Regions from separate parts of the Streptomyces sp. HUAS MS02 genome, predicted to be linked through region 1. Evidence: riboswitches for the same ligand, from Rfam matches in the RefSeq annotation. Region 1 holds a riboswitch; the other holds the start of a gene.
What was found. A riboswitch is a leader RNA that binds a small molecule or an ion and turns the genes downstream of it on or off. The one in region 1 is predicted to bind cyclic di-AMP.

Region 1 (7,604 bases):
TTCCGGTGCAATTCACCCCGCAGGGGCGGTTCGTGGGCGGCGCGTGAACGGTACGTAGTAGTACCCGGGCAGCCCGTAGCAGTAACGCATTCCATGGCGGAAAATGACGCTCCCTCAACTCTGTGATCTTCACGTGATCTGCGCTGCATTAACTTGTGACAACTGATCGACTGCGGCTACGTTCACACGTCAGTGCGAAGGGGTCATCACGCCCTTCGCACCGGTCACTGCTGTCGTGTGAAAGGCAACCGCATGCTCTCCGGGAACGGTCGTCACCGTCGCCCCCGTCAGGCGCCCGCCCTCCTCGTCGCGGCCGGAGTGACCGGCTCGGCCATCGCGATCCCCCTGCTCGGCGCCACCGGCGCGAGCGCGGCCGACGGGACCACCTGGGACCAGGTGGCGGAGTGCGAGAGCGGTGGCTTCTGGAGCGCGGACACCGGGAACGGGCGCTACGGCGGCCTCCAGCTCACCCAGGCGAACTGGGAGAAGTACGGCGGCCTCGACTATGCGACCAGCGCCGACCAGGCCAGCCGTTCGCAGCAGATAGCCGTCGCCGAGAAGGTGCTCGCCGACCAGGGCGTCGGCGTCTGGGCCACGTGCGGTCTGCTGCACAACCTCGGTGGCGACTCCGGTTCGGCCGACGTGGACACGGGCGTTGCGGACGACTCGGCGAAGTCGGGCGGTTCCTCCGATTCCTCCGATTCAGCCAACTCGTCTGGTTCTTCGGATTCGTCAGGTTCATCTGATTCGTCCACTTCGGCCGGGAAGGGTGACGGGTCCGACTCGGCCGAGCCCTCGGACTCGACCGGCTCGACCGCCGACGGCTCCACCGAGGCCGAGGTCGAGGCCGGCGCGGACGACTCCGCGACCTCCGAGGGGGCAAAGTCGGACAAGTCTGAGCAAAGCGACAAGTCTTCGGCCGGTGAGAGTGATGCCGGTACCGGTCGCCACCGCGGCGCCAGCGCCGACGAGAGCGCCGCCGTCGACGCGGAGGCCGGTGTGGACGCGACCGAGGGCTCCCGCGCCGCCGACCCCACCCCCTCCGGCCGTCACGCCTCCCGTGGCGGCGACGCGGCGCAGGCGGCCACGGACGGCGCGTACACCGTCCGTGCGGGCGACAGCCTGACGCGGATCGCCAACTCGCTGGACCTGACCGGCGGGTGGCGCGAGCTGTACGCCGAGAACGAGACCACGGTCGGAACCGACCCGGACCTCATCCTTCCCGGTCAGACCCTCGAAGTCGGTGCCGAAACGGGCGAAAAGTAGCGAGAGTTCGGGTCACCATTCGCCCCTGAATGCCCGTTTTGATCTCCATGGGAGATGAATCACAGACCCCCTGATCGTCTTTGAAATTCGGGCAATCACCTGTTTACGGTCGTGACCGCTCGCCACAGCGGGCCCCTGCGGTCGGTACGCCGAATCCTGCCAACGGCCGCAAGGAACAGTCGTCGCGTCAAGCGCCGTAGGCAGGAGCGGGGGACCCAAGGTAAGTGCCGGGTCCGGTGGTTGCGGCCCTTCGGGGGCGTACGTCCGGAACCGGCTCGGGGTGAAGCCGCGCCATGTGAGCCGAGAGGCGAGCGGACGCGGCCGGGCAACTCAACCGGCCCGAACCCGACAGCTCACCTCGCAGGCGTCGGTGAGGGGATCTCTCCATGCTGTTTTCCAGCAAGGGCAAGCACCGTCGCCCGTCCAAGGCTGTTCGCGCCATCGCCGTCGCCGGTGTCACCGGCGCCGCCGCCGTCGCCGCCCCGCTGATGGCCGCCGGCAGCGCCTCCGCCGCCACCGCCTCCGAGTGGGACGCCGTCGCCCAGTGCGAGTCCGGCGGCAACTGGTCCATCAACACCGGCAACGGCTACTACGGCGGCCTGCAGTTCGCGGCCTCCACCTGGGCCGGCTACGGCGGCACGCAGTACGCCTCCACCGCCGACCAGGCGACCAAGGCCCAGCAGATCGCCATCGCCGAGAAGGTCCTCGCGGGCCAGGGCAAGGGCGCCTGGCCGGTCTGCGGCAAGGGCCTGTCCAGCGCCTCGTACGACGGCGCCGCCGCCTCCTCCTCGAACTCCGGCACCTCGCAGAAGAGCACCGAGAAGAGCGGCGAGGAGACCCGCGCCTCCCGTTCCTCCGAGCGCGCCACCGTCGAGACCCCGACCGGCAAGAAGGTCAAGAAGGGCGACGGCGAGTACAAGGTCGTCAGCGGCGACACCCTCAGCGGCATCGCCGAGAAGAAGAACGTCAAGGGTGGCTGGGAGAAGCTCTTCGAGCTGAACAAGGACATCATCGACGACGCCGACTTCATCTACCCGGGCCAGCAGCTCCACCTGAGCTGACCCCGGGCGAGGACGACGACTACCACACGCCTGCCGTCCCCCACGGCCGCCCCCATGGCCGGGCAGGCGGGGCTGGTTCGGCCGGGCCGAGAAATTCGGGCCGCTTCCCGGCTGAACCACAGCCCGCTCACATCCGTGTCCTCCATAGTGAAGACCTCGTGAGGCCGTCCCCCGTCCCCACGAGCTCCCCGCCCCGGTGCGCATTCCCCCGTACGCACCGGGGCGGGGTTTTTCATGCCCGTGCACCTCCAGGCCCGCCCCGCGGGACCCTTCCCGTTCACTTTCTGGCCCACCCCCCTTTGTTCCGGACTGAAACAATGGGTACGGTCTGTCTGTCCACGGGACGGTCGGTCGGCTGCCGACGCGCCCGGGGCGGTTAGGCTCTAGTCGCAAGGCCCGCGGGCCCCGCACTTCCGCGTCACATCCCATGAAGGAGATGCTCGTGCCGTCCATCGACGTCGTCGTAGCCCGGGAAATCCTCGACTCGCGAGGCAACCCCACCGTCGAGGTCGAGGTCGGCCTCGACGACGGCAGCACCGGTCGTGCCGCCGTCCCGTCCGGCGCCTCCACCGGTGCCTTCGAAGCCATCGAGCTCCGTGACGGCGACCCCAACCGCTACCTCGGCAAGGGTGTCGAGAAGGCCGTCCTCGCCGTGATCGAGCAGATCGGCCCGGAGCTCGTCGGCTACGACGCCACCGAGCAGCGCCTCATCGACCAGGCGATGTTCGACCTGGACGCCACCGACAACAAGGCCTCCCTCGGCGCCAACGCCATCCTCGGCGTCTCCCTCGCCGTCGCCCACGCCGCCTCCGAGGCCAGCGACCTGCCGCTCTTCCGCTACCTGGGCGGCCCGAACGCGCACCTGCTGCCCGTTCCGATGATGAACATCCTGAACGGCGGCTCGCACGCCGACTCCAACGTGGACATCCAGGAGTTCATGATCGCCCCCATCGGCGCGGAGTCCTTCTCCGAGGCCCTGCGCTGGGGCGCCGAGGTCTACCACACCCTCAAGAAGGTGCTGAAGACCAAGGGCCTGTCCACCGGCCTCGGCGACGAGGGCGGCTTCGCCCCGAACCTGGAGTCCAACCGCGCCGCCCTGGACCTCATCCTCGAGGCCATCAAGGAGGCCGGCTACACCCCCGGCGAGCAGATCGCCCTGGCGCTCGACGTCGCCGCCTCCGAGTTCTACAAGGACGGCGTCTACGTCTTCGAGGGCAAGGAGCGCTCCGCCGCCGAGATGACCGAGTACTACGCCGACCTCGTCGAGGCGTACCCGCTCGTCTCCATCGAGGACCCGCTGTTCGAGGACGACTGGGCCGGCTGGAACACCATCACCGCGAAGCTGGGCGACAAGGTCCAGATCGTCGGCGACGACCTCTTCGTCACCAACCCCGAGCGTCTCGCCCGCGGTATCGAGGAGGGCTCCGCCAACGCCCTGCTGGTCAAGGTCAACCAGATCGGTTCGCTGACCGAGACCCTGGACGCCGTCGAGCTGGCCCAGCGCAACGGCTTCAAGTGCATGATGTCCCACCGCTCCGGCGAGACCGAGGACGTCACCATCGCCGACCTCGCCGTCGCCGTGAACTGCGGCCAGATCAAGACCGGCGCCCCGGCCCGCTCGGACCGCGTCGCCAAGTACAACCAGCTGCTGCGCATCGAGGAGATCCTCGACGACGCCGCGGTCTACGCCGGCCGCAGCGCCTTCCCCCGTTTCAAGGGCTGACGGCAACAGTAGGAAGCGTCGTACGTACGTCCCCGTACCGGTCCCGTACCGTGTGCGGGGACGTACGCGCGTGCGCGCGGGAGAAGGCAGAAGCGGAAGGGGAAGCGGGACATGGCCGTGAAGGACCGGGACCGGGACCGTTTCTCCACCGCGACCCGGCTGAAGGTGCTCGGTGAGCAGACGGCCGCCCGGGTCTACCGCTCCCAGACCAAGCGCCAGGCCCGCCGCTCCCGGCTGACCGGCCGGGCCGCGCTCCTCGCCCTCGTCCTCTGTTCGATGATCGTGGCGCTCGCCTATCCCATAAGGCAGTACGTCTCCCAGCGTGCCGAGATCGCCGACATGCAGCGGGAGCGCGAGGAGGCGCGCGAGCGGGTCGAGGAGTTGCGCGACCTCAAGGCGCGCTGGCAGGACGACGCGTACGCCGAGCAGCGCATCCGCGAGCGGCTGCACTATGTGATGCCGGGCGAGACCGGTTACACGATGATCGACCCGGACGCGGCGAAGCAGTCCCGTACGACCCAGGGGGCGGCCGACCGTCCCTGGTACACCAATGTCTGGGACGGGGTCGACAAGGCCGACGCCGCCGACAGCTGAACGGTCACCTTCGTGACCGTCAACCGATGAGCCACACCGAGGACTTGAGTAGCAGGTTATGCAGACCCCTCCGCCGCCCACCCCGCGCACCGAGCCGACCGACGCCGACGTCGAGGCCTTCCAGCAGCAGCTCGGGCGCCCGCCGCGCGGGCTGCGCGCCATCGCGCACCGCTGCCCCTGCGGACAGCCGGACGTCGTCGAGACGGCTCCGCGCCTGCCGGACGGGACGCCCTTCCCCACGACGTACTACCTGACGTGCCCGCGCGCGGCCTCCGCGATCGGCACGCTGGAGGCGAACGGCGTGATGAAGGAGATGACGGAGCGGCTGGGGACCGACCCGGAGCTGGCCGCCGCCTACCGGTCCGCGCACGAGGACTACATCGCCCGCCGTGACGAGATCGAGGTCCTGGAGGGCTTCCCGAGCGCGGGCGGCATGCCGGACCGGGTGAAGTGCCTGCACGTCCTCGTCGGCCACTCGCTGGCCGCCGGTCCCGGCGTCAACCCGCTGGGCGACGAGGCGATCGCGATGCTGCCGGAGTGGTGGGCCAAGGGCCCGTGCGTGGTGCCGGCGTCGGCGCCCGAGAAGACCGAGCAGGGGGAGGACCAGTGACCCGGGTCGCCGCCGTCGACTGCGGTACGAACTCCATCCGGCTCCTCGTCGCCGACGCCGACCCGGCCGCCGGTGAGCTGGTCGAGCTGGACCGGCGGATGATCATCGTGCGGCTGGGCCAGGGCGTGGACCGTACGGGACGGCTGGCGCCCGAGGCGCTGGAGCGGACCTTCGCGGCCTGCCGCGAGTACGCGGCCGTCATCAAGGACCTGGGCGCCGAGCGGATCCGTTTCGTGGCCACCTCCGCCTCCCGGGACGCCGAGAACCGGGACGACTTCGTGCGCGGGGTGTTCGACATCCTCGGCGTCGAGCCCGAGGTGATCTCCGGCGACCGGGAGGCCGAGTTCTCCTTCACGGGCGCCACCAAGGAGCTGACGGGCCGCACCGACCTCACCACGCCGTACCTGGTGGTGGACATCGGCGGCGGCTCCACGGAGTTCGTCGTCGGCGACGGGCGGGTGCGCGGCGCCCGCTCGGTGGACATCGGCTGCGTACGGCTGACCGAGCGGCACCTCGTCCGGGACGGGGCGGTCGTCGACCCGCCCGGGCCGGAGCAGATCGCCGCGATCCGCGCCGACATCGAGGCGGCGCTCGACCTCGCCGAGCGGGACGTGCCGCTGCGCGAGGCGCACACCCTGGTCGGGCTGGCGGGTTCGGTCACCACCCTGTCCGCGATCGCCCAGGACCTGCCCGCGTACGACTCGGCGGCCATCCACCACTCGCGGATCGCCTACGACCGGGTCCGTGAGATCACCGAGTGGCTGCTGCGGTCCACGCACGCCGAGCGGGAGGCGGTCCCGTCGATGCATCCCGGGCGGGCGGACGTGATCGCGGCGGGCTCCCTGGTGCTGCTGTCGATCATGGAGCGGATCGGGGCGGCGGAGGTCGTGGTGAGCGAACACGACATTCTGGACGGCATCGCCTGGTCCGTGGCGTAGTCCGGGGGTGACCGCCGGGGTCCTCCCGGCGGCCCGCGGACGCTTGTGAGCGAGTGTTTACTACTCACTGGTAGCCCTCGCTTGAGCTGTTCGGATAACGTATGAGCGCGTCCGAGGGGTGCTCCGGCACCTCTCGTCGACCCGGCGCCGAGAAAGTTCGTGAAGTTCTTCACAAGAGAATCGCCCCTGTTGAGCGATGTTTTGAGGCTCCGCAGAGCGTTCCGGGGCTCCAAGGGGTCAACGGGGCGCCCTCGAAGGGTTTTCGCGGGGGTCTCGTCCGTGTGAAACGGAAGGGTGGTCCAGGGCCCCCGAGAGGCCGGAACGGCAGTTCACGCGGCCTTGACAACGGTCAAACCCCCCGGCCGGTCCCCTGGTGGGCGGTGGGCCCGGCCAAAGGGGTCGCGCAGTGTATCAGAGGGCGTGGAGAAGCTTGTGAAGGGGCGCACGAGCGACCCCCGGATGGCGGGTACATACTCGATGGCATGAGCACCACGGAGCGTCCCAGGATCCTCGTAGTAGGCGGTGGGTACGTAGGCCTGTACGCAGCTCGGCGCATCCTCAAGAAGATGCGCTACGGAGAGGCGACCGTCACGGTCGTCGACCCCCGGTCGTACATGACCTACCAGCCCTTCCTCCCCGAAGCCGCCGCCGGCAGCATCTCCCCCCGACATGTCGTCGTCCCGTTGCGACGCGTGCTCCCCAAGGCGGAGGTCCTCACCGGCCGGGTCACCACCATCGACCAGGACCGCAAGGTCGCCACGATCGCCCCGCTGGTCGGCGAGGCGTACGAGCTGCCCTTCGACTACCTGGTGATCGCGCTCGGCGCGGTCTCCCGCACCTTCCCGATCCCCGGCCTCGCCGAACAGGGCATCGGCATGAAGGGCATCGAGGAGGCCATCGGCCTGCGCAACCACGTCCTCGAACAGCTGGACAAGGCCGACTCCACGACCGACGAGGACGTCCGCCGCAAGGCGTTGACCTTCGTCTTCGTGGGCGGTGGCTTCGCGGGTGCGGAGACCATCGGCGAGGTCGAGGACATGGCCCGCGACGCCGCGAAGTACTACAAGAACGTGTCCCGCGAGGACATGCGCTTCGTGCTCGTCGACGCCGCCGACAAGATCCTCCCCGAGGTCGGCCCGAAGCTCGGCCTCTACGGCAAGGAGCACCTGGAGGGCCGTGGGGTCGAGGTCTACCTCAACACCTCCATGGACTCCTGCGTCGACGGCCACGTCGTGCTGAAGAACGGCCTGGAGGTCGACTCCAACACGATCGTCTGGACCGCCGGCGTCAAGCCGAACCCGGTCCTCTCCCGCTACGGCCTCCCGCTCGGCCCCCGTGGTCACGTGGACGCCTCGCCGACCCTCCAGGTCACCGGCACCGACTACATCTGGGCCGCGGGCGACAACGCCCAG
Region 2 (7,604 bases), 2.3 Mb from region 1:
ATGGCGTTTCAGTTCGGTCTGCCGGGTCTTGAGCGTGCCCAGTTCGACGCGGGCGGCACCGCGCAGGCGTTCGATGTCCAGCAGTTGCTTCCGTACGCTCGCCACGTCCGCCGAGTGCCGGCTGCCGACGCGCTCGGCGAGGGCGGCGCCGTCCAGGTACTGGTCGGGATCGGCGGAGAGGGCGAGCTGCCAGGTGGGGGCGATGCCACCGTCCCGGTACTGCGCCGCCGCCAGCGAACCGAGTTCGTCCCGGGCCGAGTTGAGCCGTTCGGTGCGGCGGGCGGCCTGGTCGCGCAGCTCCTCGAGGTTCTCCTGGGCCTTGTCGGCCTTCTCCTTCGCGCCGTTGTACTTCTCGGTGGCGACCTCGGCCTCTTGGTACAGCTTGGCCACCTTCGCCCTGACCTGCTCCGGGGTGAGCTGGGGGTCGGCGTGCCCGGTGCCGTCGAAACCGGTCGCTGTCGCCGCGCCCGCGAGGGCGATCGTCGCGGCCGTGCGGGCCGTATGGCCGCCGAGCGAGCGCTGTCTGGGCTTGCGGTGCGCTGCCACGTGGAGTCCACGTCCTCTCCGTACGACCGCCGTCCGCAGTACGAACATCGTCTGTCCGTACGGACCGCCTGGGGGGAGCGGTGACGCGTCCGGCGGCGGCCCGCACAGGGGGAGCGGGACGCCGCCGGACCTTCTCGGCGGTGGTGGCCGACTGCCGCCCCTGGCCCGGGCGGCGGTGGGGAGCCGGTCACCTGAGGGAGGACGTTAAACCTGGCTGTGATGGCCCGGTAACGCGTTGTACGGAAGTGGCGCGCACCGACTGTGAGGTGACCGTATGTGACCGAGATCCTGGCCCGGCGCCGCCGACTTCACGCTGTGCGATGACCGATGCGGCGATTTCGGACCGGGCGGGTGCGTCTCGGTGCTATGGAGCGCATATATGCAAGGTCATCCGAGGGTGCCGGTCGAGGGCGCCGGTCGAAGGTTCCGGTCCGGCCGCCCCGGTGCCCGAGGGGTCTCGGGCACCTCATTAGGCTCCGCGCATGGACGTACTCATCCACATCCTCGTCGGTCTCCACATCATCGGCATCGCCTCCCTCCTGGGAGGATTCCTCACCCAGATGAAGGCGATGGGCCAGGGCGCCGCCCGCTTCGTCCCCGCCATGCTGCACGGCGCCCTCACGATGCTCGTCACCGGCGCCCTCCTCGTCGGCCTCAACCAGGCCGACGACCAGCCCGTCGACAACATCAAGATCGGCGTCAAGCTCGCGCTGCTGATCGTGATCCTCGGCCTGGTCTACGTGAAGCGCGACGAGGAGACGGTGGAGAAGCCGCTCTTCGCTCTGGTGGGCGCGCTGACCACCGCCAACGTCTTCATCGCGGTGCTCTGGACCTGAGGCAACCCTCACGGTGAGGCCCCGGGTGGCGAGCCCCGGTTACGCGGGCCGCACCACGCTGTGGATCGAGGACTCGCCGTCGTAGAAGATCGACTCCTCGCGGACGTACGTGCCCGGCTTGGGGGCATGGATCATCATGCCGTTGCCGATGTAGATGCCGACGTGACCGATGTTGTCGTAGAAGAAGACGAGGTCGCCCGGCTTGGCGTCGGCGAGGGGGACGGTGGTGCCCGCCTCGACCTGGTCGTAGGTGGTGCGCGGGAGGTCGACGCCGGCGGCCTTCCAGGCGGCCTGGGTGAGGCCGGAGCAGTCGTAGGAGCCGGGGCCGGTGGCGCCCCAGACGTACGGCTTGCCGATCTGAGCGCGGGCGAAGGCCAGGGCCTTGGTCGCCTTCGTGGCGTAGGTGGAGTCCTCGACGGGGGCGGTGGTCCCGCTGGTGCCGGGGGACGTCTCCGTGCCGGCGGTGGTCCCTCCCTGGGGCTCCTGGGTCTCCTGGGTGCTCGGGGCCTCCTGGCTGGCCTGCTGCGCCGCCTGCAGGCGCGCGAGTTCCTCCGCCTTGCGGTCGGCCTCCTCCTGCTCGCGCTGTTCGATCGCGGCGAGCCGGGCCTTCTCCTCGGCGGTGAGGGTGGAGAGCAGTTCGCGGGCCTGGGCGAGCTTCGCCTGGACCTTGGCCTTGCCGGCCTTGAGGGCGTTCTGCGACTCGGTGAGCTTCTCGAGGCTGTCGCTCGCGGTCCGGCGCTGCTCCGCCGCGTCGGCCTGCTCGGTGACGTACGCGTCGACGGCCTGCTTCTGACGGTCCGTCAGACGGTCCATCAGCTGGTTCTGGTCGAAGTAGTCCTGCGGGTTGTCCGCGAGGAGCAGCGAGGCATGGTCGGGGGCGGACGCGCCGTTGCGGTACTGGGCCGCGGCGAACGATCCCAGTTCCTCCCGCGCCTCGTTGAGCTTCTCCGTGCGCTTGGCGACGCCGTCGAGGAGGGTGTCGACCTTCTTCTTCTGCTTGGTCGTCCTCTCCTTGGCCGCGTTGTACTTCTCGGTCGCCGACCCGGCCTTGCGGTAGAGGTCGTCGACTTTCTTCCCGACTTCCTCCAGGCTCGGCCTGTCGTCGGAGGGTGCGGCGGTGGCCGTCTGGGAGAGCAGGGCCACGGAGGTGAGGGCGGCCGTGGCGAGAGCGGGGGTGCGTATGCCCGCGCGCGTCCGGCCGGTCGGACGCGGCTTGCGGTGCGGCGCCATGGTTCGGCGTCTCCTTCCGTAGTCCGCCTACCGAGTTAGCTGTCGGGTTCGGGCGCAAGCTTCGGAAGGTTTGCCCTACGACCCTTGCCGCGAGCGGCGGTCGGGTCGATTCACCCCTGAGGTCGGTGGGTCCCCGGCTCCGGCGCCACGAGAGGCGTACCGGACTCGGCGGAGGCCGTGCGGCCCGGCGACGTTCGCCGGTTGTGTCGTACGGCCCAAGAGAAGAAGCTAGCCAACTCGTGGGTCCCGTGTGAAGGTTGATGTTCGATATGCCCGATACGTTTTCGTGACCTTAGCCTCGTGCGTGCGGCAGGCGGTACGCTCGATCGCTCACCGTCGTGAGGTGAGCGCGGTGAGTGGCGGGTGTGGACTTCCCGGGGCGGCCCCTCGCTGTCAGTGGGGGCGCCTAGACTCGGAGAGCGATGAGCAGCCTCTTTGACGACAGCTTCCTGGCGGACCTCCAGGCCCCCCGCGGCCATGCGGAGGAGCCCCCGCCGCCGCCCGAGGACGATCATGTACCGGAGCCGCTTCCGGACGATCTGTTCGGCGGGAAGTTCGACGCGCCCCCGGACCGGGACGAGTACTACCGGGGCGGCGCCCCCCGCCCGGCCCTCGACGCGGCGGCCCTCCTGGACGGGCTGAACGAGAACCAGCGGGCGGCCGTGGTGCACGCCGGCTCCCCTCTGCTCATCGTCGCCGGCGCGGGTTCCGGCAAGACCCGGGTGCTCACCCACCGCATCGCGCATCTGCTCGGCGAGCGGCATGTCCACCCGGGCCAGATCCTCGCGATCACCTTCACCAACAAGGCCGCCGGTGAGATGAAGGAGCGCGTCGAGCAGCTCGTCGGCCCGCGCGCGAACGCGATGTGGGTCATGACCTTCCACAGCGCGTGCGTCCGGATCCTGCGGCGCGAGTCGAAGAAGCTCGGCTTCACGTCCTCCTTCTCGATCTACGACGCCGCCGACAGCAAGCGGCTGATGGCGCTCGTCTGCCGTGATCTGGACCTCGACCCGAAGCGCTTCCCGCCCAAGTCCTTCAGCGCCAAGATCTCGAACCTGAAGAACGAGCTGATCGACGAGGAGGACTTCGCCGCCCAGGCCGCCGACGGCTTCGAGAAGACCCTCGCCCAGGCCTACGCGCTGTACCAGTCCCGCCTCCGCGAGGCGAACGCGCTCGACTTCGACGACCTGATCATGACGACGGTCAATCTGCTGCGCGCCTTCCCGGACGTCGCCGAGCACTACCGCCGTCGCTTCCGTCATGTCCTCGTCGATGAGTACCAGGACACCAACCACGCCCAGTACGCCCTGGTCAGGGAGCTGGTCGGCACCTCCGAGCACCCGGTGGACGTGCCGCCGGCCGAGTGGGACGTGCCTCCGGCGGAGCTCTGCGTCGTGGGTGACGCGGACCAGTCGATCTACGCCTTCCGCGGCGCGACCATCCGCAACATCCTCCAGTTCGAGGAGGACTACCCGGACGCGACGACGATCCTGCTGGAGCAGAACTACCGCTCCACGCAGACGATCCTCTCCGCGGCCAACGCGGTCATCGAGCGCAACGAGTCCCGCCGCCCGAAGAACCTGTGGACCAACGCGGGCGCCGGTGCGCAGATCACCGGCTATGTCGCCGACACCGAGCACGACGAGGCCCAGTTCGTCGCCGACGAGATAGACCGACTGACGGACGCGGGCGACGCGAAGGCCGGCGACGTCGCCGTCTTCTACCGGACGAACGCCCAGTCCCGTGTCTTCGAAGAAGTGTTCATCCGGGTCGGCCTGCCCTACAAGGTCGTCGGCGGCGTCCGCTTCTACGAGCGCAAGGAGGTCCGGGACGTCCTCGCGTATCTGCGTGTCCTCGCCAACCCCGAGGACTCCGTCCCCCTGCGCCGCATCCTCAACGTGCCCAAGCGCGGCATCGGCGACCGTGCCGAGGCGATGATCGACGCCCTCTCCCAGCGCGAGAAGATCAGCTTCCCGCAGGCCCTGAAGCGCGTGGACGAGGCGTACGGCATGGCCGCCCGGTCGACCAACGCGGTCAAGCGGTTCAACACGCTGATGGAGGACCTGCGGACCGTCGTCGAGTCCGGCGCCGGGCCGGCGACCGTCCTGGAAGCCGTCCTCGAACGCACGGGTTACCTGGCCGAGTTGCAGGCATCCACCGACCCGCAGGACGAGACCCGTATCGAGAACCTCCAGGAACTCGCCGCGGTTGCCCTGGAGTTCGAGCAGGAGGCCGGTGCCGCGGAAGGCGAGACCGAGGGCGAGGCGCCGGCCGCGGCACCCGTCGGCCTCGCCGCCTTCCTGGAGCGGGTGGCGCTGGTCGCCGACTCCGACCAGATCCCCGACGAGGAGGAGGACGGCTCGGGCGTCATCACGCTCATGACCCTCCACACCGCCAAGGGCCTGGAGTTCCCGGTGGTCTTCCTCACCGGCATGGAGGACGGCGTCTTCCCGCACATGCGCGCCCTCGGCCAGACCAAGGAACTGGAGGAGGAGCGCCGCCTCGCGTACGTCGGCATCACCCGCGCACGGGAACGGCTCTACCTCACCCGGTCGACGCTGCGCAGCGCCTGGGGACAGCCCTCGTACAACCCGCCGTCGCGGTTCCTGGAGGAGATCCCGGCCACCCATCTGGAGTGGAAGCGCACGGGTGCCTCCGCGCCGGTGTCCTCGGGTCCGGCCGCCGGTATCGCGGCGTCGCTGTCGTCCTCCCGCTCCCGTTCCTCGGCCCGTGGCGCGTCCGGCTTCGCCACCCGCCGCGGCGACGAGAAGCCGGTGGTCTCCCTCGCCGTGGGCGACCGCGTCACGCACGACCAGTTCGGCCTCGGCACGGTCGTCGGCGTCGGGGGTTCGGGAGCGAACGCGGAGGCGACGATCGACTTCGGCGACACCAAGCCGAAGCGACTGCTGCTGCGGTACGCGCCGGTGGAGAAGCTGTAGCGGACGCGCCCTGTGCCCTGCGCAACGAAACACCGGGCCCCTGCCTGAGCAGGGGCCCGGTGTTTCGTGTCTGTGCGCCCCAGGCGCGTGACGGCTGCCTGTTACGTCGGGTTACGTCGGATTACGTCGGGTCCAGCCCGTGGCTGCGCAGCCACGACAGCGGGTCGATGGCGGAGCCGCCCGCCGGGTGGACCTCGAAGTGCAGGTGCGGGCCGGTCGAGTTGCCCGAGTTGCCCGAGTAGGCGATGGTGTCGCCGGCCTTGACGGTCGTACCGGAGGCGACCTTGTAGGTGGAGAGGTGGCAGTACCAGGTCTCGGTGCCGTCCTTGGCGGTCACGATGACCATGTTGCCGTAGGCGTTGTTCCACTGGGTGCGCACGGTGCCGTCGGTCGCGGCCATCACCGCGGTGCCGTACGAGACGGGAAAGTCTATGCCGGTGTGCAGGGACATCCAGTTGACGCCGGACTGTCCGTAGTAGGCGCTGAGCCCGCGCTCGGCGACGGGGAGCGCGAACTTCGGCCGCAGGCGCTCCTTACGGGCCGCCTCCGCGGCGGCCTTCTTCTGCTCCAGCTCCTGCTGGGCCTTGAGGTCGATGCGCTCCTGCGTCCGGCTGGCCCGGTCGGCGAAGTTGTCGGCCTCGGCGGAGAGGCTCTCCAGCTGGGTGTCGAGCTGGTTGTTGGCGGTGGACGGTTTCACGGCGGTGGCGTCCGACTTGATCGACGCCGTCGTCTCCGTGTCGTCCGACGTGGCGCCGACCGAGGCCGCCGCGATCCCCGCGACCCCCATGACACAGGCCGACGGAACAGCCACGGTCAGCAGGGCGGAACGTTTGGCCGGAGCCTTGCGGCGCGACCGTGAGGCCGCGCGGGTGGCCGCCCGGCCGGGGCCCGCGCTGCTGGTGGCCGCCGTGGTGACCTCTTCCTCGCCGTCGAGGAGTATGGCGCGGTCCGCGCCGTCGCTCTCGAACTCGCCGTCCGCCGAGGGGTGTTCGTCCTGGTCGTACGGGGCGATCTGCTCGAAGGTGGCGGTCGCCTGCTGGTGGAAGTCCGTGGCCTCGGACGACAGGTCCACCACGACGGTCTGCGGGTGGTCGTGCGCTTCGTACGACTCGGGGGCGCCGCCGGAGTGTTCGGCCGCGCCGCCACCGTGCTCGTCGCCGACGGGTGTGCCGTCGCTGTTCCACTGGGTGGCGTCGAAGGCGCCCGTGTCGAAGTGCTGGGTGCCGATCCACTGCTGGGTCTGGCCGCCCTGCCCCAACTGGTCCGCGTCGTCGGACTGTTCGGTCTGCAGCCAGCCGCTCGCGTCCCACTGGCCGCTCGCGTCGGGGCCCGACGGCTGCGTCGGAACCTGGGAGAGGTGTTCGTAACCGGACGACCAGGACGTCGTGTCGTAACTGCCCGTGTCGTACGCGGCCTGGTGCTGCGCGGCGTACGGGTCGTAGTTCAGCGTCTGGTGGCTGCCGGTCGACCACTGGGTGGCGTCGTAGGAGCCGGTACCGCTGTCGTTGCCCGGCATGTCGCCGAAGAGGGGGTCGACCGCGAAGGTGCCCGTGGCGTTCACGTGGGAGCCGGTTTCAAAACCGGTGGCGGGGTAATCGCCGTACGTGGTGAAGTCGCCGTAGCCGGCTTCCTGGTGGCCGTACGACGCGTAGTGCGCCGGGTCGGCTTCAGAAGCCGCAGCCGGGGGTGTTGCGGTCCCCGACGGGTGACGATCGTTCACCAACTTCTCTTTCGCCTCGACGACAGGGGCTGGCAGAGCAGTGCGGTGACTGTACCCGGCGGTATGCGGGCGCGACAATCTTCAACGGGTTTCGCGCGCGCAGGAAACGGGCATTCGAGCGTCTTTCGGCGGTCTGTGGGCATGACTTTGGCCTGGCGTTCGAAGGTTGTTCGATAGTCGACCACTGCATGCGACATGCAGGACGCCCGTGAGAACCGGGGCGAGGCGTTTCTCCGGGTGACCTCGGGTCCGGCGTGGGGCGCGAAATTGCCGTCGGGAGGGGTGTCGCGAGTCGGGCGCGTGGTGGGGGCGCGTGGGCGCGCGCCAGGTTTA

Region 2: linked by a shared signal. The riboswitch ahead of ACZ9QC_RS15335 (C40 family peptidase) and the one ahead of ACZ9QC_RS25370 (transglycosylase family protein) in region 1 are both predicted to bind cyclic di-AMP.

What each region holds. Positions count from the first base shown of each region.
Region 1 covers NZ_CM146747.1:5,878,681-5,886,284, forward strand. The annotation lists gene ACZ9QC_RS25360 (cytochrome P450 family protein) at 1-47, shown strand, start outside; gene ACZ9QC_RS25365 (transglycosylase family protein) at 253-1,266, shown strand; cyclic di-AMP (ydaO/yuaA leader) riboswitch at 1,449-1,648, shown strand; gene ACZ9QC_RS25370 (transglycosylase family protein) at 1,653-2,327, shown strand; gene eno (phosphopyruvate hydratase) at 2,770-4,050, shown strand; gene ACZ9QC_RS25380 (FtsB family cell division protein) at 4,162-4,644, shown strand; gene ACZ9QC_RS25385 (DUF501 domain-containing protein) at 4,703-5,254, shown strand; gene ACZ9QC_RS25390 (Ppx/GppA phosphatase family protein) at 5,251-6,192, shown strand; gene ACZ9QC_RS25395 (NAD(P)/FAD-dependent oxidoreductase) at 6,675-7,604, shown strand, end outside.
Region 2 covers NZ_CM146747.1:3,604,131-3,611,734, reverse strand. The annotation lists gene ACZ9QC_RS15345 (C40 family peptidase) at 1-546, opposite strand, end outside; gene ACZ9QC_RS15340 (hypothetical protein) at 1,029-1,382, shown strand; gene ACZ9QC_RS15335 (C40 family peptidase) at 1,422-2,612, opposite strand; cyclic di-AMP (ydaO/yuaA leader) riboswitch at 2,622-2,793, opposite strand; gene pcrA (DNA helicase PcrA) at 3,035-5,551, shown strand; gene ACZ9QC_RS15325 (M23 family metallopeptidase) at 5,673-7,271, opposite strand.